DNA from 2 places in the Blastococcus sp. SYSU DS0533 genome. Region 2 is predicted to be linked to the other one. Evidence: predicted binding sites of a transcription regulator. Region 2 holds the regulator's gene; the other holds the start of a gene.
The links. Region 2 encodes LexA, which represses DNA repair genes until DNA is damaged. Its sites were predicted from a motif close to TCGAACANNTGTTCGA; they were not measured.
Positions count from the first base shown of each region.

Region 1: a site for LexA is predicted at 3,521-3,536, ahead of ruvC (crossover junction endodeoxyribonuclease RuvC). Genes of this name have one in related genera too.

Region 1 is NZ_JBJGZZ010000008.1:132,645-148,265, forward strand. It holds gene secD (protein translocase subunit SecD) at 1-706, opposite strand, end outside; gene yajC (preprotein translocase subunit YajC) at 721-1,032, opposite strand; gene ruvB (Holliday junction branch migration DNA helicase RuvB) at 1,181-2,302, opposite strand; gene ruvA (Holliday junction branch migration protein RuvA) at 2,299-2,958, opposite strand; gene ruvC (crossover junction endodeoxyribonuclease RuvC) at 2,934-3,503, opposite strand; gene ACI79W_RS12000 (YebC/PmpR family DNA-binding transcriptional regulator) at 3,655-4,416, opposite strand; gene pdxT (pyridoxal 5'-phosphate synthase glutaminase subunit PdxT) at 4,413-5,054, opposite strand; gene ACI79W_RS12010 (heparan-alpha-glucosaminide N-acetyltransferase domain-containing protein) at 5,078-6,175, opposite strand; gene pdxS (pyridoxal 5'-phosphate synthase lyase subunit PdxS) at 6,172-7,080, opposite strand; gene ACI79W_RS12020 (hypothetical protein) at 7,131-7,682, opposite strand; gene ACI79W_RS12025 (glycosyltransferase family 4 protein) at 7,694-8,908, opposite strand; gene ACI79W_RS12030 (phosphatidylinositol mannoside acyltransferase) at 8,908-9,846, opposite strand; gene pgsA (phosphatidylinositol phosphate synthase) at 9,843-10,451, opposite strand; gene ACI79W_RS12040 (HIT family protein) at 10,461-11,039, opposite strand; gene thrS (threonine--tRNA ligase) at 11,036-13,081, opposite strand; gene ACI79W_RS12050 (CapA family protein) at 13,137-14,240, opposite strand; gene ACI79W_RS12055 (MOSC N-terminal beta barrel domain-containing protein) at 14,198-14,797, opposite strand; gene ACI79W_RS12060 (HNH endonuclease) at 14,808-15,191, opposite strand; tRNA gene ACI79W_RS12065 (tRNA-Val) at 15,302-15,373, opposite strand; gene ACI79W_RS12070 (TIGR02611 family protein) at 15,400-15,621, opposite strand, start outside.
Region 2 is NZ_JBJGZZ010000007.1:122,654-138,274, reverse strand. It holds gene ACI79W_RS11135 (extracellular solute-binding protein) at 1-3, shown strand, start outside; gene ACI79W_RS11130 (ABC transporter permease) at 47-1,876, shown strand; gene ACI79W_RS11125 (enoyl-CoA hydratase/isomerase family protein) at 1,873-2,661, shown strand; gene lexA (transcriptional repressor LexA) at 2,725-3,489, opposite strand; gene ACI79W_RS11115 (LysM peptidoglycan-binding domain-containing protein) at 3,876-4,190, shown strand; gene nrdR (transcriptional regulator NrdR) at 5,518-6,039, shown strand; gene ACI79W_RS11105 (vitamin B12-dependent ribonucleotide reductase) at 6,184-9,069, shown strand; gene ACI79W_RS11100 (PH domain-containing protein) at 9,285-9,755, opposite strand; gene ACI79W_RS11095 (glycerate kinase) at 10,177-11,310, opposite strand; gene ACI79W_RS11090 (DUF817 domain-containing protein) at 11,545-12,393, shown strand; gene ACI79W_RS11085 (HupE/UreJ family protein) at 12,405-13,664, opposite strand; gene ACI79W_RS11080 (hypothetical protein) at 13,836-14,420, shown strand; gene ACI79W_RS11075 (serine hydrolase domain-containing protein) at 14,417-15,621, opposite strand, start outside.

The DNA.
Region 1 (15,621 bases), on a different contig from region 2:
CGACCCACTCACCGGTGCCGGGCTCGGTGCCCGGGTTGGCGTCGTCGATCTCGGTGCCCTCGATGATCGTGGGGCCGAGGAGGTACTTGGCGCTGCCGTCCTCGCTGCAGGCGGCCACGAAGTCCTGGGGCCGGGTGACCTCGCCGGTGACGTTGTCCGCCTCGCAGGTGAGGGTGGCGAACTCGGCCGCCGCCTCCTCCTCGGTGACGGCGGGGGCGTCCGGGTCGGGCAGGGTCGGGTCCTCGACGGCGCCGTCGCCGACCTCGGGCTCCGCGCCCTCCTCGGTGCCGGTCCCCTCCTCGGCGGCGGGGTCTCCCTCGGCCGGGACGGCCGGGGCCGGGCCCTGGACGACCGGGCGGAAGCGCAGCTGCGCGGTGGCGCCGAGCTCGCGGGCCTGCTCGCCGTCGTCCCCGGGGACGGAGATGACGATGTTGCTGTCGCCCTCGGTGACCACCTCGGCCTCGGCGACACCGAGCCCGTTGACCCGCTGCTCGATGATTTGGCGGGCCAGCTCCAGGTCCTCCTGCGCCGGCGCCTGGCCGTCGGGGGTCCGGGCGGTGAGGGTGACCGTGGTGCCGCCGCGCAGGTCGAGGCCGAGCTGCGGGGTGCGGGTGTCGCCGGTGAAGAACACCAGCCCGTAGAGCAGGGCGACGATCAGCGTGAACGCGGCGAAGTAGCGCCCCGCCGGGAGCGTGCGGTTGGCCACGGAGCTCCCCCGGGTCAGACGGTGCCGTCGGCCGGGCGCGCGCTGTCCCCGTCGGACGGCGCGGCGCCGGCCGGGCGGCGCACCTCGAGGATCGCCTGCCGGGCGAAGGTGACGACGACACCGGGCGCGACCTCGAGGTCCAGCGTCGTGTCCCCCAGCGCCGCCACCGTTCCGTGCATGCCGCTGGTGGTCATGACCGGGGTGCCGATCGTGAGAGAGGCCTGCAGAGCGGCGTGCTGCTCCTGCATGCGCTTGCGCTGCCGCGCGGGCAGCACGAACAGCACGACGGCCAGCAGGGCCAGCATGATCAGCGGGAAGTACTCCACGACAGGTGTGCCTCTCTTCCGCGACAGGTGCCTCGCGGTGGGTGCGGCCCGGGACGGGACCGCTCGGGTGCGACGGTTGCCGTGCGCGCGGCGACCAGGCGGGACGCGCACGGCCCGGCCTGCGAGTTGCGCGCCAGCGTCCGGGAGTCTAGGCGTCGAACAGGGTCTCTGACGACGACCCCGGTACCTGTGGTTCTGCTGTGACCCGCCCGAGGGGGACGCCGCCCCGCGGCACCGGCCTGCCCAGGTGCTCCCAGGCGGCCTCGGTGGCGACGCGGCCGCGCGGGGTGCGGGCCAGCAGCCCGGCGCGCACGAGGAACGGCTCGCACACCTCCTCGACGGTGTGCGGCTCCTCCCCCACGGCCACCGCCAGGGTGGCGACGCCGACGGGCCCCCCGCCGAACTTGCCCACCAGCGCCTCGAGGACGGCGCGGTCGAGGCGGTCGAGCCCGAGGTGGTCGACGTCGTAGAGGGCCAGCGCGGCCTCCGCGACCTGGCGGGTGACGCGGCCGTCGGCCTCCACCTCGGCGTAGTCCCGCACCCGGCGCAGCAGCCGGTTGGCGATGCGCGGGGTGCCACGGGAGCGGCCGGCGATCTCCGCCGACCCCTCGTCGGTGAGCTCGACGCCGAGCAGCGCGGCGCTGCGGGCGAGCACCCGCTGGAGCTCGGCGGGCTCGTAGAACTCCATCTGGCCGACGAAGCCGAACCGGTCGCGGAGCGGGCCGGTCAGCAGCCCGGCGCGGGTGGTGGCCCCGACCAGGGTGAACGGGCTGATCTCCAAGGGGATCGCCGTCGCCCCCGGCCCCTTGCCGACGACGACGTCGACGCGGAAGTCCTCCATCGCCATGTAGAGCAGTTCCTCGGCGGGGCGCGCGATGCGGTGGATCTCGTCGATGAACAGGACGTCGCCGGGCGCCAGGTTCGACAGCATCGCCGCGAGGTCGCCGGAGCGCTCGATCGCCGGGCCGCTGGTGATCTTCACCGAGGTGCCGAGCTCGGAGCCGATGATCAGCGCGAGGCTCGTCTTCCCCAGGCCCGGCGGGCCGGACAGCAGCACGTGGTCGGGCGTGCGGCCCCGGCGCTTGGCCCCCTCGAGGACCAAGGCGAGCTGGCGGGCGACCTTCGGCTGGCCGATGAAGTCGTCGAGCGAGTGTGGGCGGAGCGCCGACTCGACGACCCGCTCCTCGTCGCCGGCCTGCGGTGACACCGTCCACTCCGGCGTCGGGTCGGCCAGCTCCCCGGTCAGCGACCGGTCGAACGGGGCGCTCACGACCTACCCAGCAGCTGGAGCGCCCGCCGGAGCAGCGCCGCGACCTCCACGGACCCGGTCGCGGCCATCTGCTCGTCCGCCACCGGCGCGAGCTGGCCGACCGCGCTCTCGGCCTCCTTGCCGCTCCACCCGAGGCCGACGAGCGCGCTGGTGAGCTGGTCGCGCCAGGGTGCCACCGGCGTCACCGACGGCAGCCCCGTGGGCGCGGGCGCGTCCAGGGAGGTGTCGGTGGAGGTGGAGCCCAGCCGGTCGCGCAGCTCGAGGATCAACCGCTCGGCGCCCTTCTTGCCGATGCCCGGCACCTGCATGAGCGCCTTGACGTCGGCCATCGACACCGCTCGGCGCACCTCCCGCGGCGGGTGGATGGCCAGCACCGCCTGGGCCAGGCGCGGGCCGACGCCGTTGGCGGTCTGCAGCAGCTCGAACAGCTGGCGCTCGTCGTCGTCGGCGAAGCCGTAGAGGGTCAGCGAGTCCTCGCGCACCACCAGGCTGGTGGCCAGCCGGGCGGCCTCCCCCACCTGCAGGCGGGCGATCGTGCCCGGGGTGCACTGCACCGCCAGGCCGATCCCGCCGACCTCGACGACGGCGCCGTCCGGCGAGACCGCGGCGACCCGGCCGCTCACGCTGGCGATCATCGCGCCGCCACCCCCGTCCACCGCGGCAGCGTGGTCCGGCGCACCGGCGCGCCGATGCCGCCGGCGAGCGCCGCGGTGCGCAGCCGCTGCTGGGCGGGGCCGCGCCAGGCGTGGCAGACCGCGAGCGCGAGGGCGTCGGCGGCATCGGCAGGCTTGGGGGCAGCGGCGAGCCCGAGGACCCGGGTGACCATGAGGGTGACCTGCTCCTTGTCCGCGCGGCCGTTGCCGGAGATGGCCGCCTTGACCTCGCTGGGCGTGTGCCACGCGACCGGCCGGTCGGCCTGGGCCGCGGCGAGCGCGGCGACCCCGGCCGCCTGCGCCGTCCCCGTGGCGGTGCCCTTGTTGTTCTGGGTGAACACCCGCTCGATGGCGACGACGTCGGGGCGGTGCTCGCGCAGCAGCGCCGTCACCGCGGTGTGCAGCTCCAGCAGCCGCAGCTCCAGGTCCAGCTCCGCCAGGGTGCGGACCACGCCGACGCCGACCGCCGTCGGCCGCGCCCCGGGGCGCCCGTCGACCACCCCCCACCCGCACCGGGTGAGGCCCGGGTCGATGCCGAGCACCCGCATGGTCACTCTCCCGTCAGCCGAACTGGTGTTCGACCGAGGTTAACCGGACCCCCCGACCGAACCCCGCCAACACGCCCGGCGACCCGAGGGACGACCCCGGTGCGGGGCCCCGCGGCGAGCGCAGCGAGTCGTGGGGGGCACCGGGGTCCTTTCAGGCGTCGGCGGTGACCTTCTCCATGACGTCGTCGGGCACGTCGTAGTTGGCGTAGACGTTCTGCACGTCGTCGAGGTCCTCGAGGGCGTCGATGAGCTTGAACACCTTGGTCGCCCCCTCCTCGTCCAGCTCCACCTGCACGCTGGGCTGGAAGCCGGCCTCGGCCGAGTCGTAGTCGATGCCCGCGTCCTGCAACGCGGTGCGCACCGCGATGAGGTCGCCCGGCTCGCACAGCACCTCGAAGCTGTCCCCGAGGTCGCGGACCTCCTCGGCACCGGCGTCGAGCACCGCCATCAGCACGCTGTCCTCGTCGACGTCTCCGGACCTGGGCACGACGACGACGCCCTTGCGGGAGAAGAGGTAGGACACCGAGCCGGGGTCGGCCATCGACCCGCCGTTGCGGGTCATGGCGGTGCGTACCTCCATGGCCGAGCGGTTCTTGTTGTCGGTGAGGCACTCGATGAGCACCGCGACGCCGCCGCTGGCGTAGCCCTCGTAGGTGATGCCCTGGTAGTCGACGCCACCGGCCTCGAGGCCGGCGCCCCGCTTGACGGCGCGGTCGATGTTGTCGTTGGGCACCGAGCTCTTCTTCGCCTTCTGGATGGCGTCGTAGAGCGTCGGGTTGCCGGCGGGGTCACCGCCGCCGGTGCGGGCCGCGACCTCGATGTTCTTGATCAGCTTGGCGAAGAGCTTGCCGCGCTTGGCGTCGATCCCGGCCTTCTTGTGCTTGGTCGTCGCCCACTTGGAGTGGCCGCTCACGGCTCTCCCCTCTCTGCGTCGGCCAGGTGACGGCGCACGATGTCGACGAACAGCGCGTGCACCCGGCGGTCCCCGGTCAGCTCGGGGTGGAAGCTGGTGGCCACCACGTCCCCCTGGCGGACCGCGACGATCCTACCGTCGGCCGGTCCGCCGACGACCCGGCCGAGCACCTGCACCCCCGGCCCGGCCTCCTCGACCCAGGGGGCGCGGATGAAGACGGCGTGCAGCGGCCCGCCGGTCAGCCCGTCGAGCTCGACCCGCGTCTCGAAGGAGTCGACCTGGCGGCCGAAGGCGTTGCGGCGGACGGTGACGTCCAGCCCGCCGAGGGTCTCCTGGCCCGGCGCGGCGTCCCGCAGCCGGTCGGCGAGCAGGATCATCCCGGCGCAGGAGCCGTACGCCGGCAGCCCGCCGCCGATCGCTGCACGCAGCGGGGCCAGGAGCCCGAACCGGCCGGCCAGCTTGGCCATGGTCGTGGACTCGCCGCCGGGCAGGACGATCCCGTCGATGCCGGCGAGCTCCTCGGGGCGGCGGACCGACCGCGCTTCGGCGCCCTCGGCGTGCAGCGCGGCGACGTGCTCGCGGACGTCGCCCTGGAGGGCCAGCACCCCGACGAGGGGGCGGGTGGGGCCGGTGGACACGGCCGCCCACGCTACGGCGTGGGTCAGAGGGCCGGTGCCGACGGGGCGAGGCCGGCGGCGCGGCTCGACGTCCAGGTGACCAGCGCCTCCAGCGGCCCGCGGCCGACCGTGCGCCGCCACGCCCAGGCACCGGCGAGCGCGGCGCCGGCGAACCACAGCCACAGGGCGGCGCCCTCCACGCGGCCCGGGGCGATCTCCATGAGCACCCGGATCGCCACGAGGTGGGCGGCGTAGACGGTGAGCGCCATCGCCCCCACGGCGGCCACCGGGGCGCTCGGCCGCGGCACCCGCTCGGCGACCACCAGGCACCCGACCACCACGAGGACGGCGAACCCGGTCGACCCGACGACCTCGAAGGTGGTCCCGCTGTGCGCCTCGGCGCCGGTCAGCCAGCGGACGTCGAAGACGTCCGGCACGGTGAAGCCGGTCTCGGGACCGGCCGAGGGCACGCCGGAGGCCAGCAGCCGCGTGCTCGCCCAGCCGGCGCCGTAGCCGACGACCGCGGCCACCGCGGCGGCCGCCGCCAGCCACAGGCGAACGGCGCCGGAGTCGAGATCCAGCCGGCCGATCGCGAGGCCGACCAGCACGAAGGCGATCCAGAGCAGCGCCGGGTAGTAGCCGGTGACCAGGAGCGAGGGCACCAGCGCCTGCGCCAGCCCGACCGTGGTGAGCACCTGCCCGGCGACGACGAGCAGCGGCGGGCCGACGACGGCGACGACCCCCGCGGTGACCAGCAGCCGGCGCACCGGCCAGCGCAGGAAAGGCAGCACGAGCACGAACAGCACCCCGTACACGCCCAGGATCACCGCGACGAAGGTGCCCAGCCCCTCGAGGACCAGCCCGAACAGGAAGACCCAGAGCGCGCGGACGGCGATCCGCACCCGCGCCCGCCGCAGCTCCGGCCCCTCGGCCGGCCGGTCGCGCCCCGAGAGGAGCGCGACCGAGATGCCGGCCAGGGTCGCGAAGAGGATCGACGAGCGGCCGTCGACCACCGCCGTCCAGGTGCGCGGGTCCGGGTGCAGCTCGCCCCCGACGCGCATGTGCGCGGCGAACATGCCGAGCACGGCGAGCCCGCGCGCGACGTCCAGCCCGCCGATGCGCCGCCGGACGTCCACGCTCACCAGCCGCGGGTGGCGTACCGCTCGCTCCCCGGGAGCGTCGCGACGTCGATCCCCACCATCGGCTCCCCCAGCCCGCGCGAGACCTTGGCGATCACGTCCGGGTCGTCGTGGAAGGTCGTCGCCTGGACGATGGCGGCCGCGCGCTGCGCCGGGTCACCGGACTTGAAGATGCCGGACCCGACGAAGACGCCCTCCGCACCGAGCTGCATCATCATCGCCGCGTCGGCGGGGGTGGCGATGCCGCCGGCGGTGAAGAGGACCACGGGCAGCTTTCCCGACCGCGCCACCTCGGCGACGAGGTCGTGCGGGGCCCGCAGTTCCTTCGCCGCGACGAAGAGCTCGCTCTCGTCCAGGGTCGCCAGCCGGCGGATGCCGGCACGCAGCGCCCGCATGTGGCGGGTCGCCTCGACGACGTTGCCGGTGCCCGCCTCACCCTTGGAGCGGATCATCGCCGCGCCCTCGGAGATGCGCCGCAGCGCCTCGCCGAGGTCGGTGGCGCCGCACACGAAGGGCACGGTGAACGCGCGCTTGTCGATGTGGTGGGCCTCGTCCGCGGGCGTGAGCACCTCGGACTCGTCGATGTAGTCGACGCCGAGGGACTGGAGCACCTGCGCCTCGACGAAGTGGCCGATGCGGGCCTTGGCCATCACGGGGATGGAGACCGCGTCGATGATGCCCTGCACCATGTCGGGGTCGCTCATCCGCGCGATCCCGCCCTGGGCGCGGATGTCGGCCGGCACCCGCTCCAGCGCCATGACGGCGACCGCGCCGGCGTCCTCGGCGATGCGTGCCTGCTCCGGGGTGACCACGTCCATGATGACGCCGCCCTTGAGCTGCTCGGCCATGCCGCGCTTGACGCGGTCGGTCCCGGTTCGGTCGTCCGCCCGGTCGAGGTGCCCTGCCACTGTCGTCCGCCTTCGCTAGCCCGGTTGAGTTGCGAGCAACCTTACGGCCGTCAGGACGCCCGGCGGCCGGCGACGTCGGCACCCGCGCCGACACCGCCCAGCCGGTCGTCGATGTCGAAGTAGCGCGGCAGCGGGCGCCCGCGGTGCAGCCCGGCCCAGCGGGAGGAGCGGCGGCCGCGCAGCTCCCGGGTGTCGCGGACGGCGTCGTTGTAGAAGCGGCGGGCCAGCGCGACCCTGGTCTGCGTGCCGGCCAGGTCGGTGCGCAGCGCGGCCGGGACGCCGGGCAGGTCCGGCGGCAGCTCCCGCAGCTCGTGGCCCAGTGCGTTCTCCGCCAGCTCGCGGTCGCCCGCGTCCCGGGCGGCGCGCGCCCCCGCGGCGGCGACGGCCAGCCGCGAGGAGGCGCCCACGCCGAGCGCCGCGGGGTGGTGGCGGGCCAGCTCCTCGGCCAGGGCGGCGCGGCGCTGCAGCTGGGCGTCCAGCGTGGCCCAGGCCCGGTCCACCCGTGCGGCCAGCCGCCGCAGCCGGGTGAGCGTCCACCCGGTCCAGACCACCAGGAGCAGGAGCACTCCGGCGGCGAGCAGCAACCAGGCCTCGGGCGTCACGGTCCCCGAGGCTAGCGGCGCGGCCGCCGGATGCGGGGAGGTCCGGACGCGGTGCCGGTCGGCGGGACCCCGGGGAATTCGTGCTCCGGCGCGGCGGTGACCACGCCACCACCGGGCGGGAGCACGGTCTCGTAGACGGCGAGGATGCGGCGGGCCAGCACCTGCCAGTCGTAACGGGCCGCGGCCCGGGAGCCGCGCGCGGCGAGCTCGGCGCGCCGGTCGGGGTCGGCGAGCAGGTCCGACAGGGCCTGCCCGAGGGCGGCGGGGTCGTCCCGGCGCACCACCACGCCCGCGGCGCCGTCGTCCAGCACCCGGACGAAGGCGTCCAGGTCGCTGGCAACGACGGGGGCCCCGGCGGCCATCGCCTCGATGAGGATGACGCCGAAGGACTCGCCGAGCAGGTTGGGTGCGCAGTACACGTCCACGCTGCGCAGCAGCGCCGCCTTGTCCGCCTCCGAGACCTCGCCCAGCAGCGTCACGTGCGGCCGGAGGTCATCGCCGACCATGGACCACAGCTGGTCGGCGTCACCGCGCCCGGCGATGAGCAGCCGGGTGCCCGGGTGCGCCCGGACGACGGTGCGCAGGGCCTGGAGCAGCACCGGCAGGCCCTTGCGGGGCTCGTCGAAGCGGCCCACGAACCCGATGGTCGGCGGGCCGCCGCTCCCCCGCCCGAATCCCGGCAGCGCCGGGCCCTGGGCGAAGAACGGCACATGCACCCCGTTGGGCAGGATGACCGCGTCTCCCCCGAGGTGCTCGACCTGCACGCGCCGGGCGAAGTCGGAGACGGCGATGCGGCCGCTGATCTTCTCCAGCCACGGCCGGGCCATGGGGCCGACGGCGGCCAGCCACTTGGAGCGCGTGGTCGCCGCGTGGAAGGTGGCCACGATCGGCCCGGTCGCGATCATGCACACCAGCAGGGACACCGACGGCGTGGCCGGCTCGTGCACGTGGACGACGTCGAAGCGGCCCTCGCGCAACCAGCGGCGCACCCGCGCGGCCGAGACCGGCCCGAACTGGAGGCTCGCCATCGACCCGTTGTAGGGCACGGGGACGGTGCGGCCGGCGAAGGTGATCCAGGGGTCGGTGACCGACTCCTCGTGCTGGGCGGGGGTCAGCACCTCGACGTGGTGGCCCATGCCGCGCAGCGTCCCGGCGAGGTCGCGCACGTGGTACTGGACGCCGCCGGGGACGTCCCACCGGTAGGGGCAGACCAGGCCGATGCGCATCAGGGCACCGCCTCCCCGCGGGGTGGGTCGGGCGGCACGTCGGGCCAGACGCGGCCCAGCATGTGCCAGTCCTCGGGTCGCTCGGCGATGCCGGCGGTGAACACGTCGGCGACCTGCTGCATCGCCGTCGACACCCGGTCCTTCAGCCGGCCGGGGCCCCGCACCGGCACCTCGGGGTGCACGCACATGCGCCACCCGCCGGGGGTGAACTGGCAGACCGCGGGGACGAGGGCGGCGCCGGTGCGCTCGGCGAGCAGCGCCGCACCGCCGGGCATGGTGGCCGGCCGGCCGAAGAAGGTCACCGGGACACCACCGGCGCCCAGGTTGCGGTCGACGAGCAGGCACGCCACACCGCCGTCGGCGAGCCACTCCCGCAGCACCTCCGAGCTGGGGCGCTCGCCACCGGTGAGCGGCACCACGCGGAAGCCCAGCGCCTCGCGGTAGTCGAGGAAGCGCCGGTACAGCGATTCCGGGCGAAGCCGCTCGGCGACGGTCATGAACGGCCCGTCCAGCCAGTCGGTGAACCAGGCGCCGGCGGCGTCCCAGTTCCCGCTGTGCGGCAGCGCGACGACCACCCCCCGCCCCTCGGCGCGGGCGCGGGCGATGTGCTCGATCCCGGGGACGTCGCTGCCGGCGCGGATGCGCTGCGCGGTCAGCGTCGGCAGCCGGAAGGCCTCCTGCCAGTAGCGGGAGTAGGAGCGCATCGCGCGGCGGGTGAGCTCGGCGAGTTCCGGTTCGGTCAGCCGGCCGCCGGTGACCACCCGCAGGTTGGCCCGCAGCTGCCGCACGCCCCTGCCGTCGCGGCCGGCGGCCCACGCCCCGGCCCGGTCGAACAGCACCCGGGCCGCCGGCTCCGGCAGCATGCGCACCGCCCGCCAGCCGGCCGCGTACCCCGCGTCCGAGAGGCGGCCGGTGAGCCGCTGCCGGACACCGTTCACGGGGTGATCCGCCGGCCGTCGGCGGCCCGCCTCACCGCCAGGACCCGCTGGGCCACCGTCACCGCGCTCCCGGCGAGCAGCACCCACAGCGCCACGTGGACCGCGTACGGGATGCCGAGGCCGGTGAAGCCGGTCCCGGTCAGCACGAGGATCAGCCGCTCGGTCCGCTCGACGACCCCCACGTCGCACGCCAGGCCCATCCCCTCGGCGCGCGCCTTGATGTAGGAGGTCAGCACGCCGAGCACGAGGCAGAGCAGGGCGAGCAGCACCAGCAGCCGGTTGTCGCCGCTCCCGGAGAACCACCACACCAGCGCACCGAAGATCGCGGCGTCGGCGGCGCGGTCACCGGTGGAGTCCAGGACCGCGCCGAACACCGACCCGCCGCCGCGCAGGCGGGCGAGCGCGCCGTCGAGCATGTCCAGCAGGACGAAGACCGTGACGGTGAAGGCGCCCCAGAAGAGGTGCCCGGTGGCGATGAGCCCCGCGGCCCCGGCGATGGCGCCGACGGTGCCGGTGATGGTGACCATGTCGGGTGTGACCCCGATCCGGGCCAGCCGCACCGCCAGCGGGTTGACCACCTTGGCCACCACGGGCCGGGCGTTCACGCCGAGCACTCAGGCCTCCGGCAGGGGTGCGTCGTGGTCGGCCCAGGCGTCGGCGAGCAACGCCCGGGTCTCCGCCAGCACCTGCGGCAGCACGCGGGTGAGCCCGACCACCGGCATGAAGTTGGTGTCACCGCCCCAGCGGGGCACGGCGTGCTGGTGCAGGTGGTCGGCGATGCCCGCCCCGGCCACCGCGCCCTGGTTCATGCCGATGTTGAACCCGTGGGCTCCGGTCACGGCGCGCACCACCCGCATCGCCGTCTGGGTGAACGCGCCGAGCTCTGCCACCTCCCCGGGCGTGAGGTCGGTGTAGTCCGGCACGTGCCGGTACGGCACGAGCATCAGGTGGCCCGCGTTGTACGGGTAGAGGTTGAGCACGGCGAAGACCGACGCGCCCCGCGCCACCACCAGCCCCTCCTCGTCGCCGAGCGTGGGGATGACACAGAACGGGCAGTCGTGGGCACCCGTGGGCTTGCCCTCCCCCCGGATGTAGGCCATCCGGTAGGGCGTCCACAGGTGCTCGAACACCGTCGCCGGGCCGCCGTCGTCCGAGGAGACCGGCACCCGGTAGGGGGCGTTGTCCTCGCTCATCCGGGGACCGCCGCGGTCTCCGCCGTCGGGTCGGTGTTGTTCCGGGTCGCGACCCAGGCGGCGATCCGCTCGACGGCGTCGTCGACCGCCACCCCGTTGTCCTGGCTGCCGTCGCGGAAGCGGAAGGAGACCGCGCCGGCGTCGGCATCGGTGGCGCCGGCGATGAGGACGAACGGGATCTTCTGCTTGCTCGCCGTCCGGATCTTCTTCTGCATGCGGTCGTCGGAGTCGTCGATCTCCACGCGGATGCCGCGGGCACGCAGCTTCAAGGCCACATCGGCCAGGTAGGGCACCTGCTCGTCGGTGACCGGTACGCCCACCACCTGCACGGGGGCCAGCCAGGCCGGGAAGGCGCCTGCGTAGTGCTCGGTGAGCACGCCGAAGAACCGCTCGATCGACCCGAACTTGGCCGAGTGGATCATGACCGGCTGCCGGCGGGAGCCGTCGGCGGTCGTGTACTCCAGGCCGAACCGGGCGGGCTGGTTGAAGTCGTACTGGATGGTCGACATCTGCCAGGTGCGGCCGATCGCATCCCGCGCCTGCACCGAGATCTTCGGGCCGTAGAAGGCGGCGCCACCCGGGTCGGGGACCAGTTCCAGGCCGGTCTCCCTGGCAGCGTCCTCGAGCACCCCCGTGGCGATCGCCCACTCCTCGTCGGAGCCGATGAACTTGGCCTGCTTCTCCGGGTCGTCCCCGCGGGTGGAGAGCTCCAGGTAGTAGTCGTCGAGACCGAAGTCGCGCAGCAGCCCCAGCACGAACGACAGCAGGTGCCGGATCTCCCCGGGCGCCTGCTCCGGGGTGACGTAGCTGTGCGAGTCGTCCTGGGTGAGCCCGCGGACGCGGGTCAGCCCGTGCACGACGCCCGACTTCTCGTACCGGTACACCGACCCGAACTCGAAGAAGCGCAGCGGCAGCTCGCGGTAGGACCGCCCGCGCGACCGGAAGATCAGGTTGTGCATCGGGCAGTTCATGGCCTTGAGGTAGTACTCCGCGTTCTCCAGCTCCATCGGCGGGAACATGGTGTCGGCGTAGTACGGCAGGTGCCCCGAGGTCTCGAACAGGTGCGCCTTGCTGATGTGCGGGGTGCCGACGTAGTCGAAGCCCTCCTCGATGTGCCGGCGGCGGACGTAGTCCTCCATCTCCCGCTTGACGACGCCGCCCTTGGGGTGGAAGACCACCAGGCCGGAGCCGATCTCGTCGGGGAAGCTGAACAGGTCGAGCTCGGCGCCGAGCCGCCGGTGGTCGCGCCGCTCGGCCTCGGCCAGGTGCTCCAGGTACGCCTTGTGCGCCTCCTTGCTCTCCCAGGCGGTGCCGTAGACGCGCTGCAGCTGCGGGTTCTTCTCGCTGCCCCGCCAGTAGGCGGCGGCGCTGCGGGTGAGGGAGAACGCCGGGATGCTCGAGGTGCGCGGCAGGTGCGGGCCGCGGCACAGGTCGGTCCAGACCCGCTCGCGCGAGCGCGGGTCGAGGTTGTCGTACATGGTCAGCTGGGCGCCGCCCACCTCGACGTCGGCGCCCTCGGCAGCCTCGCCGGCACCGCCCTTGAGCCCGATCAGCTCGAGCTTGTAGGGCTCGTGCGCCAGCTCGACCTCGGCGTCGGCGTCGCTGATCTCGCGGCGGGAGAAGTACTGGCCGGCCTTGACGATCTCCTGCATCCGCTTCTCCAGCGCCTGCAGGTCCTCCGGCGTGAACGGCCGCTCGGGGTCGAAGTCGTAGTAGAAACCGTTCTCGACCGGCGGGCCGATGCCCAGCCGGGTGCCGGGGAACAGGTCCTGCACGGCCTGCGCGAGCACGTGCGCCGTGGAGTGGCGGATCACCGCGCGACCGTCCGCGCTGGACGCCGCGACGGCCTCGACCTCCGCGTCGGCGTCCGGCGCCCAGGCGAGGTCCTTGAGGTCACCGGTCGCCACCTCGCGGACGACGACGGCGCCGTCGGGCCCCTTCACCGGTACCCCGGCCGACTTGAGCGCGTCCTGCGCCGTCGTCCCGGCCGGCACCCGGATCGGTCCGACGGCGGTGGGCGAGGGCTGGGTGGACACGAGCATGCTCCAGTGATCGAGGCGGCGGGCGTCATCCGACGCCCGTTCTGCGGCCCCGAGCCTAGTGCGCACCGGGCTCGGTCCCGGACGACCTCCAGCCCGGCCGCCACCGCGCCAGGCCGACCGGGTCGGCCGGCACCACCCGCACGCCGGCGCCGGACTCGATGCGCAGGGGCACCGCCTCGGCCGCCGAAACGGTGTACCGGCCGTCGTCGCCGCGGGTGAAGGTGAAGCGCGCAGCCACCGAGTCCTCGGTCGGGTGGCCGCGGGTGGCGTGCTCGGCGACGTGGTTGCCCAGGCCGTAGGCGACCCACTCGCCGTCGATCCGCTCGAAGGGCTGCACCACGTGCGCGTGGTGCCCCAGCAGGAGATCGACGTCGGGCGAGGCCAGCAGGGTGCGTGCCGCCGCCTCCTGGGCCGCCGTCGGGTCGTGGTCGTGCTCTTGGCAGCAGTGCAGGCTCGCGACGACGACGTCGGCACCGGCCGCCCGCGCCCGTACCGCCCCGGCGAGCACCCCGGTGACGTCGGGCACCGCGGCGACGTCGACCGACCACTCCCGCCCGGGCGGCAGCGGCACGCCGTCGAGGCTGAACGTCGCGGCGACGTGGCCCACGCGCACGCCGTCCACGTCGACGACCGTCGGCTCCGTGCTCTCCGCCTCGCTGCGGTACGTGCCGGTGACCGCGATGCCGGCCTCCTCCAGGGCGTCGACGGTGCGGGTGAGGCCGTCGAAGCCGGCGTCCAGCGAGTGGTTCGACGCCGTCGAGCACACGTCGTACCCCACCCCGGCGAGCGCGTCGACGATCTCGGGCTGGACGCTGAAGCTCGGGTAGCCGCGGTAGGGGCCGCCCTCGGGCGCCACCGGGGTCTCCAGGTGGCAGATCGCCAGGTCCGCCCAGCCGATGATCCCGGACACCGGGGCGAGGACCCCGCTGAAGTCGTAGGAGCCGTCCGGCCGCGACGCGCCGGTGGTGAGCGCCCGTCCCTGGTGCACCAGCACGTCACCGGTCACGACCAGGGTGAAGCCGTCCGGCTCGGGAGCGGGTGTGCGGGGGGGGGCCGAGGCGTCCGGGGCGGGCAGCCCGGCCGGCTCCGGGTTCCCCGGCCCGCTCCCGCAGCCGGTCAGCAGCAGCACGGCCGCCCCGGCGGCCCACCAGCGACGCACGGGGAACGCCGCTGGAGCAGCACGGGGTCGCCGACGGCGATCTCGCCGGGCTGGCGCACCTCGGCGTACACGCCCAGGCAGTGCTTCGGCGTCCGGACGACGGCCAGCCGTGCGGTGCCGATGCGCAGCTCGCGGCCCACCCAGGTGCGCTCGTCGTCGTCGGGGAGGTCGAGCAGCACGTTGGCGCGGGGCTCCTCGGCCGAGCAGCCCTCGGGGACGTCGCCCGCCGCGGCCCGGTCGATCGCCTGGCGGGAGACCAGGTGGACCGGTGCGGCGTCCGCCGCGGAGCCGCCCGCCGCCGGCTCGATCCGCACCGGCCGGCCGAGCGCCCCGGCGACCGCGCCGGCGTCGGCACCGGGGTCCCCGGTCGGGGTGAGCGCGGCCAGGCCCGGTGCGTGCTTGCCGCGCACGACCTCCCCGCTCCCCGCGTCGACGACGGTCCAGGCGCGGTCGCCCTCCGGGCCCGCCGCGTGCAGGTGCACCCGCTCGCGGGCTGTGCCGCCGAGTGACTTGACGGGGTAGATCCAGATACGTGCCACGCGCCCGGTCGTCGTCACGGCCCCGACCCTAGGCCGCGGGGCGGGACCGGCGCAGGCGGCGCCGCTGGGCGTCCAGGTAGGGGCGGGCCCGCCGCTGCCCACCGGCGCGGGCGATCGCCGCGGCGAGGCCGGTCAGGGCGCGCGCCAGCCGTTCCTCGTCGGCCGGCCACCCCCGGCGCCGGCACTCCTCCAGCCACTCGACGGGGCTGCGGTGCCCCCGCTCCCCGTTGCAGCGACCGCACGCGGCCACCTCGTTCTCCAGCCAGGACGGCCCGCCCTTGACCCTCGGGACGACGTGCTCGGTGGTGGGACGGACCAGCGGTGAGAAGCGGCGCCCGCACCACACGCAGGTGGGCCCGTCGCGGTCCAGGACCAGCTGGAGCCGGGCGGCGCGGTCGGGCTGGGCGCTCATCCCCACCATGGTCCCGCTATCGGGCTCCCGGCGCCGCGACGGCGAAACGGGCTGGGTACGACGGAGGGCCAGGCTCCCCCGTCTCCGGGTTCACCTGGCCCTCGTGCCGGTGGGCGATACTGGGTTCGAACCAGTGACCTCTTCGGTGTGAACGAAGCGCTCTACCACTGAGCCAATCGCCCGTTGCGCATCCGATTGTGCCAGACGCTCATCGCCAGAGCGGCACCCACCCCGGCACCCAGTCCGGCACGCCCATCAGGTGCAGGCTGACGACCAGGATGCCGTACACGAAGGCCGCCGTCGCGAGGCCGAGCAGCAGGCGCACCCACACCCGCTGGGCGCCGACCCACTCGGTCCAGCGGGCCACGTGGCGCTTGGTGAAGGCCAGCAGCCGCTCGGCCCAGGTGAACTCGGTGGCCAGGATGAAGAG
Region 2 (15,621 bases):
TGAGCCGGCGACCGAGCGCTTCCGCCGCGCCCCCGGGATGCCGGTCATGGCGCTGACCAGCTCCGCCGCCCCTGCCGCGTCGGGCACCGACGCGGCGGGGGCCCCGCGGGAGACCGGGGTCGCGCCCCGCCGGCAGCGGCAGGCGCAGCGGCGTGGCACCGGCTTCGAGCGCTCCATGCGCTGGGTGTGGGTGGTCGCGATCGTCGCGCTCATCGGCTACCCCGTGGCGCAGGTCTTCGGCCAGAGCTTCGTCGCCGACGACGGCGGGTTCACGCTCGTGAACTACGGCCTGCTCGCCAGCGAACCCCGCCTGGTCCAGGCGATCCTCAACTCGCTGTGGATCGCCGCCGGCACCGTCGTGGGCAGCCTGCTGCTCGGGCTCCCGGTCGCCTGGTTCGCCGTGCGGACGGACCTGCCGTTCCGGCGCTTCTTCCGCGGCACGGCGGTGCTCACCTTCGCGGCGCCGAGCTTCATCGCGGCGCTGGGGTGGATCCTGCTGCTCGGGCCGCGCAACGGGCTGCTGAACACGACCCTGATGTCACTGTTCGGGCTGGAGACCGCGCCTTTCGACATCTTCAGCCCGTGGGGGATCATCTTCGTCCTCTCCCTCTTCCTCTACCCCCTCGTCTTCCTGCCGGTGTCGGCTGCCCTGGAGGGGATCGACCCGGCGCTGGAGCACGCGGCGGCGAGCCTGGGTGCCTCCCGGGCGCGGGTGCTGCGGACGGTGACGTTCCCGGTCATCGCGCCGGCGTTGATCGCCGGGTCGATCCTCGTCTTCGTCAGCGCTGCGGTGATCTTCGGACCGGTGGCCATCCTGGGTGCGCCCACCGGCTTCCAGACGATCCCGACCGTCCTGCTGAGCCTCATGCAGTTCCCTCCCCGGATCGAGGCGGCAGCAGTCATCTCCGTGCCGATCCTGGTGATCATCGCGGGCCTGCTGCTCGTCCAGCGGCGCCTGGTCGGCGGCAAGAAGTTCACCGTCATCGGGGGGAAGCCGGGACGGCAGGAGCTGACCCGACTGGGTCCTGCCGGCCGGGTCGCGGGGCTGGCCTTCTGCACGCTCGTCGTCGTCCTCAGCATCGTGCTGCCGTTCGGCATCCTGCTGGCGACCTCGTTCCGCGAGGCCCTGGGCCGGCCGTTCGGGGCGGACAACTTCACGCTGACCGGCAACTACGAGCAGGTGTTCAGCCAGCCGCTGATCACGGCGGCCATGGGCAACAGCTTCTTCCTCGCCGTGGCGGCGACGGTGCTCGCGCTCGCGCTGGCGCTGCTCGCCTCGTGGCTGGTGCACCGGACCAGGGCGCGCAGCAACGCGGTGATCGCCCCGGCGATGGCGGCGCCGCTGGCCTTCCCGGGCGCCGTCCTCGGCATCGGGCTGATCATCGCCTACGCCGCGCCGCCGTTCGGTCTGGGCGGGTCGCTCACCATCCTCCTCATCGCCTACGTGGGCAGCGCGCTACCGCTCACCTTCGCCTACGTGCACGCGGGCATGGGGCAGATCGGCGCCGAGGTCGAGGAGGCGTCGCGGAGCCTGGGCGCCTCGTGGGCCCGCACCTGGCGGCGCATCACCGTGCCGTTGCTCCGCCCGTCCCTCCTGGCGGCCGGCCTGCTCAACTTCGTCCTGCTCTTCCGGGAGCTGGAGATGTCGGTGTTCCTCTACACCGGCGCGAACCCGACCATCGCCACCGTCCTCTACAACCTCTCGAACGAGTCGCTGTACCAGCGGGTGGGTGCCCTCTCGGTGGTCATCCTGCTGATCAACATCGTCGTGGCGGTCATCGCCATGCGACTGCTCGACCACCGGCCCGGCGAATCCAGACGTCGTCGGACCACCTCACGCCCAGCCCCCCACGCATCCTCGGAGGAAGCCGCATGACCGTGACCACGACCGACGTCGGCCCCGGGGTCCACCTGCGCTACGAGACCCCGCACATCGCCGTCCTCACCCTGGACAGCCCGCCGTCGAACACCTTCAGCTGGGAGAGCCGGCGTTCCTTCATGAAGGCGCTGGACATCCTGGATGCCGACGAGCAGGTGCGCTGCCTGGTCATCACGGGGGAGGGGCGGGCGTTCACCGCGGGTGCCCACCTCGGCGAGGACCAGTCCATGAGCGATGAGCAGCTCGAGGACTACCTGGCCGAGTTCGGCCGGGTGCTGAACGGGGTGCAGAACTTCCGGGCCCCGGTGATCGCCGCGATCAACGGGGCGACCATCGGCGGCGGCCTGGAGTTCTCCCTCTGCTGCGACATCCGCATCGCCTCCACCGAGGCGTTCTTCGTGGCGGCCGGGGTCAACGTCGGGCTCATCGTGAGCTTCTGGCGTCTGCCACGCGTCGTCGGCCTGGGGCCGGCCAAGGAGATCCTGCTGACCGGGGCCCGGTACACCGCGCAGCAGGCGCTCAACTGGGGTCTGGTCACAGAGGTGCACGAGCCGGCGGACCTGATGCCTGCCGCGCTCGCCAAGGCGCAGCGGATCGCCACCCGCGCACCGCTGTCGGTGGAGGCGACGAAGGAGGCCGTCACGGGAGCCTTCGAGATGGACTTCGCGCAGGGCCAGGCGCTGCAGACCAAGCGCTTCCTCGAGATGTTCCGCACCGAGGACCACCAGGAGGCGCTGAGGGCCTTCTTCGAGAAGCGGGACGGCGACTACCAGCGGCGCTGATCGCCGCGCGGCGGAGTCGGTGGTCGGCCGGGACGATGTCCGGCCGACCACCGATGTCGTGGTTCAGACCCGGCGGAGGACCGAGACCACCCGGCCGAGGATCGTCGCCTCGTCACCCGGGATCGGCTGGTACGCCGGGTTGTGGGGCAGCAGCCAGACGTGGCCGTCCCGGCGCTTGTAGGTCTTGACCGTCGCCTCGCCGTCGATCATCGCGGCGACGATCTCGCCGTTCTCCGCGGTCGGCTGCTGCCGGACGACGACCCAGTCGCCGTCGCAGATCGCGGCCTCGACCATCGAGTCGCCGGCCACCTTGAGCATGAAGACCGTCCCCTCGCCGACGAGCTCGCGGGGGAGCGGGAAGACGTCCTCCACCGCCTGCTCGGCCAGCACCGGGCCGCCGGCGGCGATCCGCCCGACGAGCGGGACGTAGGCGGGGGCGGAGGCCTGCTCGCCCTCGCCCAGGACGGGCGGCTCGGCGAGGGTGGCCGTGCCGCGGGAGGCATCCCCGGGCAGCCGGACGTCGAGCGCGCGCGGGCGGTTGGGGTCGCGTCGCAGCCACCCCTTCTTCTGCAGGACCGAGAGCTGGTGGGCGACCGAGGAGGCCGACGAGAGCCCCACGGCCTCGCCGATCTCCCGGACCGAGGGCGGGTAGCCCCGGCGGTCGATCGAGTCGCGGATCACCTCGAGCACCCGCCGCTGCCGCTGGGTCAGCCCGTCACCGTCGGCCGTCCGGTCGGGGAAGGCGCGCACCGACCCGGTGCCGCCCGCCTCCGGGGTCGCCCCACGGGTGCCGCGCCCGCTACCGGAGGTCCCGCTCGAGTCCGCCACGTCTCCTCCTCGCCGGCTGCCCGTGCAGCGCTCGCCCGTCGTCCGTCCGCTGAACCGTAGCGCCGATCCCCGTCCAGTTCAAACACACGTTCGAAAATCAGCCGTGTCGCATCGCTTCTGTCGGCGGCGTCCGGTAGACATCGGACCGGCGTTCCAATCGAACAGGTGTTCGGGCCGGTGGGGTACCGGTCGGGAGGGTGGGAGACATGAACAGCGGTACCGCGCTGCGGGTCCGTCCGGAGGGGGCGGGTGACGTCGCGCCGCGAGGTGCTGCGGAGATGCCGGCGCGGCACCTCCGGGTGCTCCCGCCGCCCCGCGCGTACGTGGAGCCAGTCGGGCTCCCTGTCCGCCCCGGGGGGCGGCCGGGCGCAGTCCGGTCGGCCGCCGTGGGCAGCGGCGCGCCGGCGCCACTCCCGCCGCTGCGCCTCACGGCGCGCGGGCGCCGCGTGGTCGCGGTGGTCGTCCTGCTCCTCGCGCTGGGTGTGGTCGCCCTGGGTGGCGCCGTCCTCGGCGAGGCCCGCGACGGGCTGGAGCTGATGGGGACGGCGAAGGTCATCGTCGAGCCAGGGGACACGCTGTGGTCCATCGCGGGTGCGGTGGCAGGGGAGCGCGACGTGCGCGACGTCGTCGTCGACATCCGTCAGATGAACGGGCTCGAGAGCGCGGCGATCACGCCGGGTCAGGTCCTCGTGCTGCCCTGACCGGGAGACTCCGGGTGCCCGAGGTCGGCATGGCGAGAGATCTACAAGGTCGGTCGTGGACTTCGACAACCGTTTGTATGCGGACGTTTACGGACCGTGCTCGTCAGCCGCTTGCGGTCAGTGGGTGTCCAGCGCTATGGAGAGCCGCGCCGCGGTGTTCACCAGTCAGCCCCAGGTCGTCGAGGTCCACCACGCGGGGGCCTGGCGGGCAGGGCAGCTGCTGGGGTGGCGGCACGATGACGCCGGCGCCTGCGAGATGTGGGTCCGGGTCGTCGCCGGCGGTGTCGAGCAGACGGTGTGGACGGGGCTCGCAGCGGTGCGGCTGCCCGAGCCGGCGCGCACCGACGCGGTCCCGGTGACGCAGGCGATGCCTGCGCAGGGGGCAACCGCCCCGGGGGCCGACGGGCCTGCGACCCGCGACTCGACGGCCAGCCTGCCGTTGGTGCGCGATGCCCGCGCTGGACGTCCGGCCACTGCCCGGTCCGGTGGTCGGCGACGGGCGCCCGAGATCGACGAGGTCCCCGCCGTGCCGGCGCCATCCGTCCCGGCGCCCTCCGGGTCGGCGACGTCCGTGCCTCCGGCCCCGGCCGGTCGTCACCGTGCCCCGGTCGCGGCGCCGGCGGGTGGTCGGGACAGTGCCGCCGACACCCGCCACCTCCCTCCCGTCGGGGCAGGTGGGCCGGCGGCGGGCCGGGGTAGCCGGTCGGGCGCCTGCGCGGTGCCCGCCGCGCGCTCCCCGCACCCGGTCGAGAGGCGTCCGGCCGGGTACGGCTGGACCCCGCCCGCAGACCTCGAGCGCGACCTGCTCACCCGGCCGATGCGCCTGGGCGACCAGGTCCCGCAATCCCGGCGTCCATGGGTGGACGGGGCCGTCCGTGCCTGACGGCTCAGCGCCCGCCGCACCCGCGCCCGACGGCGCCCTGTGCACGTGCCGGTCGTCGCCTCGGGGCGGCGTCCGGCGTCCGCACGGGCGCCGCGCCCGGCGCGGCAGGGGGTGCCGGGGCGTCGCCGGTACCCGGCCGGTCGCCGCGCCGCGGGGGTCCTCGGGTGGGTGGGTCCCCGGCGTGTCGGTGCGGTGCCGCTGTGACGGCTGGGGGCCGCTGATCCGCCTGCGCACGGCAGTGCCGGAGGGGAACACGCCGAGCAGACGATCACTTGCACATCTTGTGGGAGCCGTCCTAGGGTTCCCCCACATCTAGTAGTTACACAGCTGTAAGCCCGTCCACAGCCCCGTCCTCAGGTTCTCCCCGCGGCGTCCACCGGATGTCCCCAGGGAGCTCCACAGGCAGGCCGGTCGCGGGCCCACCGGCGGAGGAGGTGAACCACCGTGCGCTGCCCGTTCTGCCACAACGCCGACAGCCGGGTCATCGACTCGCGGGAGGCCGACGAGGGGGCCACGACGCGTCGTCGCCGCTCGTGCCCGGCGTGCGGTCGCCGGTTCACCACCGTCGAGGAGGCGGTGCTCGCCGTCGTCAAGCGCAACGGCGTCAGCGAGCCGTTCAACCGCAGCAAGGTGGTCGCCGGCGTGCGGCGGGCCTGCCAGGGCCGGCCGGTCGACGAGGACCAGCTCAAGCTCCTCGCCCAGCAGGTGGAGGACGCCATCCGCGCCAGCGGCGCCGCGGAGGTGCCGAGCCACGAGGTCGGCCTGGCGATCCTCGGCCCGCTGCGCGAGCTCGACGAGGTCGCCTACCTGCGGTTCGCCAGCGTCTACCGCTCCTTCACCTCGGTGGCCGACTTCGAGCGGGAGATCGCCGAGCTCAAGGCGCGGCAGTCCAGCGCGCCGCCGGGGGAGGCGGGCCCGCCCGCGCCCCGGCAGCCGGTCCCGTCCGGCACCTCCGCCGGCACCTGAGAACTGTCGGTGCCACCCGATAGACAGCAGTTCGAGCAGTTACCGATCGCGGCTCTTCCCCAGCCCCCGATCCGCCACCGCGCAGCACCACCGCGCAGCCCCGCGAAGCACCACGCGACACACGACCAGGGAGAGCTCCACACCATGACCGAGACCGACGACCGCGTGGCCGGCGCCCGCACCCGCCGCAGCGCCAAGACGCCCAGCCGCGCCAAGGGCCTCAAGATCAAGCGCGTCTTCACCACCGCTGGTGTGCACCCGTACGACGAGGTGACCTGGGAGCGTCGCGACGTCGTCATGACCAACTGGCGGGACGGCTCGATCAACTTCGAGCAGCGCGGTGTCGAGTTCCCGGCCGAGTGGAGCATCAACGCCACCAACATCGTCACCACGAAGTACTTCCGCGGTGCGGTCGGCACCCCGCAGCGCGAGACCAGCCTGCGGCAGCTCATCGACCGCGTGGTGCTCACCTACACCGAGGCCGGCCGCGAGCACGGCTACTTCGCCACCGAGGGCGACGCCGAGATCTTCGAGCACGAGCTGACCTGGATGCTGCTGCACCAGTACTTCAGCTTCAACTCGCCCGTCTGGTTCAACGTCGGCACCAGCGCGCCGCAGCAGGTCAGCGCCTGCTTCATCCTCGCCGTCGACGACGAGATGGACTCGATCCTCAACTGGTACCGCGAGGAGGGCCTGATCTTCAAGGGCGGCTCCGGTGCCGGCCTGAACCTCTCCCGCATCCGCTCCTCCAAGGAGCTGCTCTCCTCCGGTGGCACCGCCTCCGGCCCGGTCTCCTTCATGCGCGGGGCCGACGCCTCCGCGGGCACCATCAAGTCGGGGGGCGCCACCCGCCGCGCGGCCAAGATGGTCGTCCTCGACATCGACCACCCCGACATCGAGGAGTTCATCGAGACCAAGGCGCGCGAGGAGGACAAGATCCGCGCGCTGCGCGACGCCGGGTACGACATGGACCTCGGCGGCAAGGACATCACCAGCGTCCAGTACCAGAACGCCAACAACTCCGTGCGCGTCTCCGACGAGTTCATGCGCGCGGTCGAGGAGGGCGACGAGTTCGGCCTCCGGGCCCGCCTCGACGGTTCGGTCATCGAGACCGTCGACGCCAAGTCGCTGTTCCGCAAGGTCACCCAGGCCGCGTGGGAGTGCGCCGACCCCGGCATCCAGTACGACGACACGATCAACGACTGGCACACCAACCCCGAGACCGGTCGCATCAACGCGTCCAACCCGTGCTCGGAGTACATGAGCCTGGACAACAGCTCGTGCAACCTGGCGTCGCTGAACCTCATGAAGTTCCTCAAGGACGACGGCACGTTCGACGCCAAGAACTTCGTGAAGGCCGTCGAGCTGGTCATCACCGCGATGGACATCTCGATCTGCTTCGCCGACTTCCCGACCGAGCCGATCGGTGAGACCACCCGCGCCTACCGCCAGCTGGGCATCGGCTACGCCAACCTGGGCGCCCTGCTGATGGCGACCGGTCACGCCTACGACTCGCGCGGTGGCCAGACGCTGGCCGCGGCCATCACCTCGCTGATGACCGGCACGGCCTACCGCCGCTCGGCCGAGCTCGCCGGCATCGTCGGCCCCTACGAGGGCTTCGCCCGCAATGCCGACGCGCATGCCCGCGTCATGCGCAAGCACGCCGCCGCCAACGACGCGATCCGTCCCGTCGGTGCCGACGACGCGGACGTGCTGAAGGTCGCCACGCAGCAGTGGCAGGAGTGCCTGGAGATCGGCGCCGACAACGGCTGGCGCAACGCCCAGGCCTCGGTGCTGGCCCCCACCGGCACCATCGGCTTCATGATGGACTGCGACACGACCGGCATCGAGCCGGACTTCTCGCTGGTCAAGTTCAAGAAGCTGGTCGGCGGCGGCTCCATGCAGATCGTCAACCAGACGGTGCCGCGGGCCCTGCGCAGCCTGGGCTACCAGGAGGAGCAGATCGAGGCGATCGTCGAGTACATCGCCGAGCACGGCCACGTCGTCGACGCGCCGAGCCTGCGCCCCGAGCACTACGAGGTCTTCGACTGCGCCATGGGGGAGCGGGCCATCTCCCCGATGGGCCACGTCCGGATGATGGCCGCGGTGCAGCCGTTCATCTCGGGCGCCATCTCCAAGACGGTCAACATGCCGGAGACGGCGACCGTCGAGGAGGTCGAGAACATCTACTTCCAGGGCTGGAAGATGGGTCTCAAGGCGCTGGCCATCTACCGCGACAACTGCAAGGTCGGTCAGCCGCTGTCCGACGCCAAGGCCAAGAAGGCGGAAAAGGTCGCCGAGGCCGAGGCCGAGGCCGAGGTCGCCTCGAGCCCGGTCTCGCACCCGGTCCGCAAGCGGCTGCCGAAGAAGCGCACGAGCGTCACCACCTCGTTCAGCGTCGCCGGTGCCGAGGGCTACATGACGGCCGGCATGTACGAGGACGGCAGCCTCGGCGAGGTCTTCCTGAAGCTCGGCAAGCAGGGCTCGACCCTGGCCGGTGTGATGGACGCCTTCTCCATCTCGCTGTCGATCGCGCTGCAGCACGGTGTGCCGCTGGAGACCTACATCCAGAAGTTCACCAACATGCGGTTCGAGCCGGCCGGCATGACCGACGACCCGGACATCCGGATCGCACAGTCGGTGATGGACTACATCTTCCGCCGCCTGGCGCTGGACCACCTGCCCGTGGAGAAGCGGGCCGGCCTCGGCATCTTCAGCGCCGAGGAGCGGGCGGCGCAGGTCGCCGGCTACGGCACCTCCGCGTCGACCGCCACGGTGGTCGAGGAGGAGGAGGTCGACCTGGAGCAGCTGCGCGGCTCCGCGCCGATCGAGACCGTCCCGACCCAGGAGAAGGTCACGCCGGAGGGCCCGAAGTCGGTCAAGGAGGCGCACTCCTCGGCCGAGCTGCTCGAGCTGGTCACCGGCACCGCCACCGACGCGCCGCTGTGCATGACCTGCGGCACGAAGATGCGGCCGGCCGGTAGCTGCTACGTCTGCGAGGGTTGCGGCTCCACCAGCGGCTGCAGCTGATGGCGACCGTCCTGACCGCGCCCCGCAGCGGGGGCTGAGGTCAGGACGTCGACCGCCGACCGGTCATGCACGACCGACCGATCGACCTGTCCCCCCGGAGCGCACCGCTCCGGGGGGACAGGCCCTCTCGGGGGACGTCCGGTCGGTGGGTGCCCGGTGCCGCAGCCGCTGGCTCACTGCGCGGCAGGGGCTAGCGCTACGCGGCCGATGGGGCGTCAGCGCGACGCCGGGGGAGCCCCTGCGAGCCACCGCCGGAGCTCTGCGGCCTGCTCCTCCAGCTGCCCCTGGCCGGGGAACGGCAGCGTCTCCGTCGCCACGAGCGGCAGGGTGGTCCCGTTCGTGAGGACCAGCTCCACGCCCCGCGCGGACCCGAAACCACCCTGGCGGCCCACCGCCACCCGGTCGATCTCCGCGCGCTCGAGGCGGCGGGTCTGCAGCCGGTTCCGGACCTCCAGGCCGCCATCGGCATGCGCGCGGACACGGCTGAGCACCGTCGCCGTGTTGTAGCCGGTGATGCCCACCGCGAAGGCCGCGAAGACGGCCCGGAACAGCGGCGGACCACCGGTGGCCAGGACGAACACGACCAGCACCACGGCGACCACCACGGAGGCGCCGTAGAGGGCGGTGGAGAAGCGCGGTGGGCGCAACTCGAGGACGGCGTCCGACGGGGTCACGGTCGCGATCATGCAGCGTCCCCCGCCACGGCCGCTCTCCGGAGGTCTCCGCGCATCCTCCGGTCGACCGCATCCGCCGGACGGGCCGGGTTGCTCAGCCTCCTGTCGACGGCTCCCGCCCGGCGATCGGTCGACCGCGGTCAGGGCGAGCAGGCCCGCAGCGAGAAGCAGCATGAGGAACGCCAGGTCGTCCGGTCCCGCCGTGTCGGCACGGTCCGGGTACGCCATGCCGATGACGGCGCCGGCAAGGATCGGCCGAGGTAGCAGAAGCGTCCGCAGCAGCCCCGCGGAGCCCCCGGTGTGGGCCGGGTCGGCCCGGACGTAGCTGGCGGTCTGGTTCGCGAGGGTGATCAGCCCCAGCGGCACCGCGGCCACCACCGCCTGACCGATCGCTCCCCCCGCGCGGGGGAGGACCTCCGCAGCCGCGCCAGGGTCACGGGCCGTGCACCGGGCAGCGGTGGGCCAGCCCGGCCGCGGCCTCCCGGAGCCACCTTCCCGGATCGCCCAGTGCCTCCGCCGGCCCACCCGCGACGTCGACCAGCGAGACGGCGTCGGCGAAGGCCCCGGTCGAGGTCGTCGCGCTGCCGGCGAGCAGGAGCACCGGGGTGCCGGCCGCCCGGGCCAGCGACAGCACGTGCGAGACGACCTTGCCGCCGGCGCTCTGCTCGTCGTACCGCCCCTCGCCGGTCACCACCACGTCGGCCGTCGCCAGCAGCCGTGGCAATCCGAGCGCCTCCCCGATCGCCGCAGCGCCGGCGCTCAGGGAGGCTCCCCACAGGCGCAGGCCGAACCCGGTACCGCCGGCCGCGCCGGTTCCGGGCTCCGCCGGGTCGCCACCGGTCAGCTCGGCCAGCCGGCGCAGCCGGGACTCCAGCAGCGGGACGTCCGCCGGGTCGGCGCCCTTCTGCGGTCCGAAGACGGCGGCGGCGCCGTGCACCCCGAGGAGCGGGGCATCGACGTCGCCGAGCACCACGGCACCGTCCGGGGGGAGCGGGCGCAACCCGTCCAGGTCCACCCGGTGGAGGTCGGCCAGGCCGGCGTTGCCCGGCCGGACCGGCCGGCCGGTGGCGTCGAGGAACCGGGCGCCGAGGGCGGTGAGCAGGCCGGCGCCGCCGTCGCTGCTCGCGCTCCCACCGATGCCCAGCAGGAGTCGCCCTACCCCGTGGTCCAGGGCGGCCGCGACGACCTGGCCGAAGCCGAGGGTGTGCGCCGAGAAGGGGTCGGGGCGGCGCATCAGCGGGAGGCCGCTGGCCGCCGCCAGCTCCACGACGCCGGTGCCGTCGGGCTGGAGGAGCCAGTCGCAGCGGACCCGGCGGCCGTCGGGGCCCTCCACCTCCACCGGCATCCGGCGCGAGCCCGGGACGGCCGCGGCGAAGGCGTCGACCGTGCCCTCGCCGCCGTCGGCCATGGGGGCGAGCACGACCGCGTCGGCCGGCCGCGCGGCGAGCCACCCGTCGCGGACGGCCACCGCGACGTCGTGCGCGGAGGCCGACCCCTTGAACGAGTCCGGCGCCACCAGCACCCGGAGCGACCCCGCGGTCGGCGCGCTCGATGGTCCGGCCGTCACGGGCCGAGTATCGGCCCGCGGCGACCCGGCGCACCACCACGAGGTCCACGTCGCCCGCCGTCCGGCGGCCGCGTCTCCCCGGCAGCGCCCGGGCGCGACATCGCGCCGGCTATCGCGTCCCCGGTGGCTGACCGCGCGGTCGGGGGCCCCGCGACGGTCCGCTCACCACCAGCCCGGGACGCGCTCGGGTGGCGGAGACGCCACCGGCCGCCGCCACGACCTAGCCTCTCCCCGGTGAGGCAGCTGCTGCGGTTCACCTGGATCGAGGCCCAGTGCTGCCTGTTCGCGGTGCTGTTCTTCCTCGGCCTCGCCGCGGTCCGCGTCGTCCCGCTGCCGGTCAACGCCGCCGACGCGCTGCTGCTGTGGTCCCTCGGCGTGACGCTGGTGCTGTGGCTGGTCCGCTGGGAGACCGGCCGGGAGGTCGCGGTCATCCTCGGCTTCCACCTGGTCGGCCTGGCGCTCGAGCTGTTCAAGGTCGCCCAGGGCTCTTGGTCCTACCCGGACACCGGGCTGGCCACGGTCGGCGGGGTGCCGCTGTACAGCGGGTTCATGTACGCCGCTGTCGGTAGCTACGTCTGCCAGGCCTGGCGCCGGTTCGACCTGCGGATCACCACCTACCGCGCGCGCAGCACCGCGGTCGTCGCCGCGCTCATCTACCTCAACTTCTTCACCCACCACGTCACGTGGGACGTGCGGCTGCCGCTGGCCCTGGCCCTGCTGGCCGTCACCTGGCGGACCGGGGTGCACTTCACTGTCGGCCGGCGGCGCTACGTGATGCCGCTCGCGCTGTCCTTCGTCCTCATCGGCTTCTTCCTCTGGATCGCCGAGAACGCCGCGACCCTGCTGCGCGCCTGGCAGTACCCGTCCCAGGAGTCGGTGTGGACGCTGGTCCACGCCGCCAAGCTGGGGTCGTGGTCGCTGCTGGTGGTGGTCAGCATCGTCCTGGTCGCGGCGGTGAAGGCCCGGGAGGGGCAGCTGTACGGCCGGCCCGGTGACCGGACGGTCTTCCGGGCCTACGAGGCGCCCGAGGTCCCCCCGCTGACGGCACCGCTCGCCGACCGGGTGCCCACCGCCGGTCGCTGACGGCCGACGCGTCACCCCGCCGCGGGCGGAGCGGGACGTGCGGGACGCGGGTCGAGCAGCCGGGCGCACACCGCCACCGCAGCCAGGCCGGCGACGACGACCCACGGGTGGCCGATCGCGGCGTCCTCGAGCCCTGCCAGCGGGTTCGCCAGCACACCGAGGCGGTCGAGCGCCCAGCCGGTGGCCGCGGCCAGGGCGATCCCCGCGCCGGTCGACCGCACGGCGGGGTAGGCGCGGGTCCGTGAGAGCAGGTGGAGCGAGGGGAGGACGAGGGCGACGGTGACCAGCTGGGCCAGCTCGACGCCCACGTTGAAGGCCAGCAGCGCCGGCAGCGACGCGGAGCCGTCCAGCCCGAGGCCGGTGAGGATGCCGGCGAACGCGAGGCCGTGCACGAGGCCGAAGCCGGCCGCGATGAGCAGTTCCCCGCGCCGGGCCAGCGGGCGGATCGCGTGGACCGCGGCCACCCCGACCGACACCGCGATCACGACCTCCACCGGTGCGCTCGGCAGCGACACCCAGCCCAGCGCCGAGGCGACGAGCGTCAGCGAGTGCCCGGCGGTGAACGCCGTGACGACGCCGACCACCCGGCGCCCGGTGCGGACGGCGCCGTCGGCCCGCTGCCACCGGCCCGCGACCGCGACCAGCGGGGCGACCAGCAGGAGGGTGAGCAGGAAGAGCAGGTGGTCGGCGCCCTCCAGCACGTGGGAGAACCCGTACCCGAGCATGTCGGCGATCCCGGTGCCGACCGCGCCCCCGATCCGCAGGCTGCCCTCCGATGCGTCGAGGACGCCCGCCGTCGTGACGTCGCCGGCGGCGTCGGTGAGGACGACGACGGCCTCGTGCGTGCTGTCCCCCTCGATGATCGCGTCGTAGTCGATGGTGAAGGACGACGGATCGGCGCCGGCGGGGTCGAGGGCGACGTCGACGCTGAAGGACTCGATGCCCTCGACCGACTCGCGCACGGCCCCCGACCACGTCTCCGCCCACGCCGTGCCGTCGGCGCCGGTCACGGTCAGGTGCTCGTCGAGGTACGCGATCACCTCGCCGGCGGAGGCGAGGCCACCGGAGCCGGCGTGGTCGGTGCCCAGCGCCGCGTCCAGCGTCTCGAGCGCGATGCTCACCGTCGCGTCGACCGTCTCCTCGCCGACGTGCACGGAGAGCGTGCTGCTCTCCAAGCTGTGCGCGCTCGCGACCGAGGGGAGCAGGACCACCGGGGCCGCGGCGAGCGCGGCGGCCGCGGCGAGGGCGCGGCGGCGGGGGAGGGACGACATGGCTGCAGACGGTGGCGGCCGGAGCTGGGAGCTCCCCGAAAGCCGGCTGTGAATCATCGCTGTGAGTCAGGATTCAGCTTCACAGCGTGTTCGCAGCCGCCGTCCAGGGTCGAGGGAGGCCACCCGGCGACGGTGGGGACCGACGAACCACCGATCACGGGAGAACCAACCATGAAGGTCCGGAAGACGATCGCCGCCCTGCTGCTCACCGCGGTCCTGCCCGTCGCCGCTGCCTGCGGCGCGACCACGGACGACGCAGCGGCCGCCGGCACGAGCAGCACCACGGCGACGAGCGGGACGACCACCGACGGCCGGGGCTTCGCCCAGGGCGGTCCGGGCGGCGGTGGTGGCCCGGGGGCCGTCGACGTCGGCTCCGTGACGACGGAGGCCGAGCTGGTCGCGCTGGTCCAGGAGGCCTACGGCGACGGGAGCCTCGACCTGCACCGCGGCCACCAGCCGGTCCAGGACGTGCTCGATGAGGTGCTCGCGATCAGCCACGACGAGCTCCACGTCCGGATGGAGGAGCAGGAGCAGAACCTGGCCGCCGTCGCCACGGACATCGGGGTGGACCCGCAGACGCTGGTCGACGCGTTGGTCGAGGCGTGGAGCCCGGCCATCGACGCCGTCGTGGCCGCCGGTGAGATCACCGAGGCGGAGGCCGAGGGGTACCGGGCGGCGCTCGAGGAGGCCTTCGCCTTCCGCGTGACCTGGGACGGTGAGGAGTCCATGCCGACGTTCTCCGGGCTGGCGGCCTAGTCCCAGAGCCCCGGCGACGGGGTCCGCCGCCCGGTCACCGAGGGGCGCCGGCGGCGGAACTCCTCGACCGGCCGGTAGGTCACGCCGCCCAGCCGCAGCGACACGACCCGGCCACCGGCGTCCCGCTCCACCGGCACCAGCTCGCCGGCCGGCCCGAACCCCGGCTGCGGGGCGACCCGCAACGTGCCCGGGTCGACCACCTGCAGCTCCTCGACCCCGGGCAGGGGATCGGGCCAGGTCGGCCGCACGAGCACCAGCCGCCCGGCGAGGTCGGCGACGTCCACCACGCCCCAGAGGCCGGCGAACCGGCCGGTGAAGGACGACGGCGGCGGGCTGCCGGGAGGCGCGGCGGGCACCGCGGTGCGCGGGTGCAGCGCGACGTCGACCAGCTTCACCAGCCCGGACGCCAGCTCCTCGGCCGGGCCGTCGATCGCGTTGGTGAGCACGCTGACGACCAGCCCGTCGGCCGGGTCCACGAAGGTGACGGTGATCTGCCCCGGCCACCCCCCGCTGTGCCCGACCAGCTGCCGCTCGCCCACGGTCGTCAGTGCCAACCCCAGGCCGTAGCGGCCGACCTCCGTGCCGTAGGCGGTCACCACCGACTCCACGCGCTGCATGAGCCGCTTCGCGTCGTCGCCGAGCAGCCGGTCGTCCCCGAGCACGTGGGCCGAGCCGTAGAGGGCGAGCTCCTCGGCGGTGGAGAAGAAGCCGGTCGCCGCGGCGAGGGCGCCGGTGCCCACGGAGCCGAGGGGCTCGCGGGTGTCCTCGCCCAGCAGCAGCCCGGTGTGCCCGCTGACGTGCTCGCCGGCCCGCGCGGGGTCGTGGTCAGCTCCGGTGCGGGTGAGGCCGAGCGGCTCGAGGATCCCGGCGCGGACCGCCTCGGCGTAGGGCATGCCGGTGACGGCCTCGATCGCGAGCCCGACCAGCGCGTAGCCGATGTTGGAGTACTTGAAGTGCTCGTTGCGGCGGAGCACCGGGCCCGCCCGCAGCGCCGCCGCGATGACCCCCGCCCGGTCGGGGAAGGGCTGCTCCAGCTGCCAGAAGTCGGCGTCGGCGCCGTCCCGGGTGACACCGGCCTGGTGCCCGAGCAGCTCCCGGACGGTCACCCGGGCCACCGGCGAGCCACCCGTCTCCAGCTCCGGCACATGGGCGCCGATCGGGTCGTCCAGCCGCATCCGCCCCGCCTCGACGAGCTGGAGCA